2 regions of the Brevibacillus sp. NRRL NRS-603 genome follow, and region 1 is predicted to be linked to the other one. Evidence: a T-box and tRNA genes for the amino acid it is inferred to sense, from the RefSeq annotation. Region 1 holds a T-box; the other holds one or more tRNA genes.

Evidence for each region. A T-box is a leader RNA that pairs with one kind of tRNA and senses whether it is charged. The one in region 1 lies ahead of argS (arginine--tRNA ligase), so its partner is inferred to be a tRNA-Arg.
Region 2: it encodes a tRNA-Arg, which carries the amino acid that the T-box ahead of argS (arginine--tRNA ligase) is inferred to sense. The anticodon was not compared.

Annotation. Positions count from the first base shown of each region.
Region 1 is NZ_PXZN01000014.1:69,500-71,703, reverse strand. It holds gene argS (arginine--tRNA ligase) at 1-1,046, opposite strand, end outside; T-box leader at 1,095-1,360, opposite strand; gene C7R94_RS14605 (hypothetical protein) at 1,414-1,902, opposite strand; gene C7R94_RS14600 (sigma-70 family RNA polymerase sigma factor) at 2,100-2,204, shown strand, end outside.
Region 2 is NZ_PXZN01000021.1:16,480-18,683, reverse strand. It holds gene rpoN (RNA polymerase factor sigma-54) at 1-924, opposite strand, end outside; tRNA gene C7R94_RS18640 (tRNA-Arg) at 1,166-1,240, shown strand; gene C7R94_RS18635 (hypothetical protein) at 1,354-1,836, opposite strand; gene C7R94_RS18630 (hypothetical protein) at 1,879-2,204, opposite strand, start outside.

The DNA of each region.
Region 1 (2,204 bases):
ACTTTATAGAGCTGCTGGAAGTGGAGGCGTTGCTCGTTTCCTACGACATAGAGTGCTTTTGCAAAATCGTACGATTCGTGGCGGAAGAGAGCGGCAGCCAAATCACGCGTTGCGTACAGGGTAGCGCCGTCTGATTTTTTGATCAGGCATGGCGGCATGTTGTATTCATCGAGGTTCACGACCATCGCACCGTCGGATTCAGTCAACAGACCTTTTTCCTCGAGCAACGTAACAACGCGATCCATTTTGTCGTTGTAGAATGCTTCCCCGTGCGTGGAGTCGAAGGCTACGTTCATCAGGTCGTAGATCTTCATGAATTCCTTGAGGGATTCGTCACGGAACCATTTCCACAGATGCTGTGCTTCTTCGTCGCCATCCTCGAGTTTTTTGAACCATTCACGGCCCTGGTCTTCCAAGGTAGGATCATTTTCGACTTCTTCGTGGAAACGAACGTAGAGGCTGAGCAGCTCTTTGATCGGTTCTGCTTTTACCTTTGCTTCGTCACCCCAGAGACGATACGCAACGATCAGTTTACCGAACTGCGTACCCCAGTCACCCAAGTGATTGATGCGCACTGGCTCGTAGCCTTGCTTTTCCATGATATTGGCAATCGCGTTCCCGATCACAGTAGAGCGCAGGTGACCCATGGAAAACGGCTTCGCGATATTTGGGGAGGAGAGGTCGATTGGTACTTTGCGTCCTTCACCGAGATTACTGCTTCCGTATGTGCTGCCTTGGGTAAGGATGGTTCCGATTACTTGCTCTGCCACATTTTCTTGATCCAGGAACAGGTTGACGTACGGACCAACTGCTTGCGATTCGCGCAAGGGTGCACCAAAGAGCTGTCCAGCCAGCTCTGCTGCGATCATTGGTGGGGCTTTGCGCAATGCTTTTGCCAATTGGAAGCAAGGGAAGGCCACATCGCCCATGGCAGGGTTTGGTGGTGTTTCCAGCATGCCGTATACGGCTTCTTTGGTCAGTGTGTCTACGCCCATCGAGGATAGCGCAGCGGCAATCTTTTCAGCGACTTGGTGTTTATAGCTCATCTAAATTTCTACCCCTTTCAAATAAAAAAACCTCTACGTCTCCTGTGAAAAAGAGACGAGAGGTTATACTCCCGCGGTGCCACTCTTGTTGTTTTTCTCTTCCATCGCACAGGAAGACAAAAACCGCTTGACCTGCTGTAACGGGCAGTCCCGGCATAGCCCTACACGATCCGTTGCCCATAATGGCTGGCGTTAGATGTTCAGGCCGCATCTCCGAGGGGCGCTTCCTCACATGGTTTGGCATCGGGCTCACACTGTCCCCGACTCGCTTTCGTCCTCACACAAGGAGTACTTTTCCTCATCAACGATTCGTTTGTTTCTCTAGAATTATAGCTGTTTATACCGTCAGGATGCAAGAGTGCCTCGATCAAGGTTTTTTTAAAATCTTATCTAATTCCGCGAAATATTGCTTGGTCAGCTCTTCCCTTTCTTCCGCGCTGAGGTTATCTGCGTTCATCATTTGCTCTTTGTACTGTTCCAGCTTTTCGAGCATAGCCAACTCGGCAGCAGCGGCATCGTCCAGATCGTAATTTTCCGATGGATCGAACGGGATCAATCGATTGTCATTCCCACTGCGCAAATAAGCGGAGCGCCAGTTCTCTGGAAACTGGTACGGCTGTTCGCCAAACATAATCGCTAAAATATCGTCGGATTCAATCGGCAGGAAGTGATCGTAATCGTCTCTTCTGCCTCCCTCGGACAAGTTAATGTGGGACAAAAAATAGTGGAGATAATGTTCCCCGGTTTCGGTATTCTTAACGATGGAGTAGGTTTCAAATTCGGATTTGGATAGTTCTTTTATGGTCTCCAAACAGGACAGAAATTTATCTTTTTCTCGTGCTTGCAAGTCATCCATGTCATCTCGTTCCTTTCGCTCTACAATAAGCCTCATGATAGCAAAAGCAATGTGCGCTGACAATGAAAGCAACGCAACGGAGTGCAGCAGTGGAAGAACGGAAAAGAATGATGGAAAAATAATTGGGTAATCTTGTCACAAAAATAAGCTAGCTGGATCAAATACATATCAACACGAAACAAGGAGGTGAACAGCGCGTGAATGCAAGTGCCAAAAGTAGCGAAGCGGACTGGACGCTGCAATTGACCAACGAGGAGAAGCTGACGAGACTCATGAGCGAGTACGGAGACAACATCGTGCAG
Region 2 (2,204 bases), on a different contig from region 1:
CATGGCGGCATTCAGCTTATCGTGAATGAACTGCTTGGCTTCATCCTGACTTTTTTGCTGGCTGAGCATTTTTTCATAGAAGCTGTTGATTTTCAGCCGCGGTGCAGCGACATCATTGACCAATACTACATAATCATTCCCGACCTTCTCTACCGTCACATCTGGAATGACATATCTTGTCTCTACTGAGGAAAAGGCCGCCCCAGGACGCGGATTCAGCGTACGGATCAGGTCTGCCATCGCCTGTACCTCTTGTGGTGTACATCCGATTTTGTCTGCAATCCGCTGATAGCGATTGTCCGCCAAATCTTGCAGGTGGTTACGAACGACCTGAACGATCTTTTCATCATCGAGCGCCAAATGCCCGAGCTGCAGCAAAAGACATTCTTCCAGACTGCGTGAAGCTACACCTACTGGATCAAAATGCTGCAAAACGGACAACACGTCCTCAATCTCCAGCATTTCAGCGCCGAGGCGCGTACTCGCTTCCTCCAGTGTAATTTCCAAATACCCCTTCTCATCCAGATTCCCGATCAAAAAGAGAGCGATCTGTTTTTGCAGCGACGAGAATCCTTTTACATAGCCGAGTTGACGCTCGAGATGTTCGTACAACGTCTCCGCACCTTGCTGGACGTGATCCAGCGGATTGTAAGTGCTTTCATTTTTCGACGAACCGTACTCACCTGTCGCGCGATTGCCCACGATTTCTTTCCAGTCAATCTCAGGAGCTGGTTTCTCTGCTTTTGCAGAAGCGACTTCTCCAGCCACTTCAAGGTCGAAAACAGGATTTTCATTGGCCTGATCCTGCAAATAGGAGATGAGATCAATGGCTGAATACTGCAATATGGTAATCGCTTGGCGTAATTCCGGCGTCATCACTAATTTCAGTGTTTGTTCTTGAAATAACCCCAATCCCATGTTCATGAAGCTCGCCTCCTTCGCACTTGCTCATGCTGCTCGATGACTCTTTATTTTCATTATATTCGTTCTGTCATGCAATTTTCCTGCCAAATTGATGAAGCAGAACACAAAAAATGTCGAAAGATCTTCACCCGTGGAATTTTCACTTCCGTTTACCTTATCGCTAGTTTTTTCTGTTGAACTACTTTTTTTCGTTTGCATTGAGATTGTCGATGTTTTATAATAAAAGTTGTCGTCACAATATACGCCTGTAGCTCAGTGGATAGAGCAATGGTCTCCGGAACCATGTGCGGGGGTTCGATTCCCTTCAGGCGTACCATACTTTCAAGCCATAAGCGATCTCTTGAATTTCAAGAGGTCGCTTTTTTATGTTGACCCCTCATAGGAACAAAAAAAACAGCCCGAATAAGGACTGTTTTTCTTGTGTTACATTTACTGGTTAAAAATCGCTTTGAAAGAATATGGGATTGGTTGTATTTGTCTATTATCTAATACTGCATTTGGCGTCGCTAGTAAAATGCTGTACTGGCCTTCTTCCGGGATATCTACTGAAAAAGATGTATTCCCTTTGGTAACAACTCTATGTAGAAACCCTCCTGTTGGCTTCCTCACCAAGATTGTTATCGGCTCAGAATTTGGTGACAAGGTGCTGAATGCAAGATTAAACTTTCCTGGTTTTGCGTAAAAATTAAAATAATCATTATCTCTATAGTGATTAATGGCAGCTGTGTATGAAACGTTCGAATTAATATATGGAGCGTATTCAACACTATCATTTGGTTCGTATGGATCGGTCACCGAAGCAGCAGCTTTTTGGGAAGACTTCATATTTTTAGCTGGTTCTGCTGCAAATGCGGATGCGGATGCGGATAAAGCTACTGCGAGGGTCAACAAGCTAACTACGACTTTTTTCATGAATAATACCTCCGCATATATTAGTAGGAATAGTCAGTGATTTTATTGGTTATAAATAGCTTTAAATGCATATGGAATTGGTTTGATTGGCTTGGAATCAAATGCAGAGTAGTCATAAATCATGATGTAGTAAAGGCCCTCTTGTGTGAGGTCTTGTGTGAAGCTTAACTTCCCATTTTCTACAAAACGAGGTGCCCCTGACATTTTGCTTTCATGAAACACCGCGACCCGTAGGTTTCCTTTTTCTGATGTTAAGCTACTAATCGCAAAATTAAGTTGTCCCGGTTTCGCGTAAAACTTAAACCAATCAACATCTTTGTTATGGCCAATCTCTGCTGAATAGGAAACATTTGAGTTAGCAAATGAAG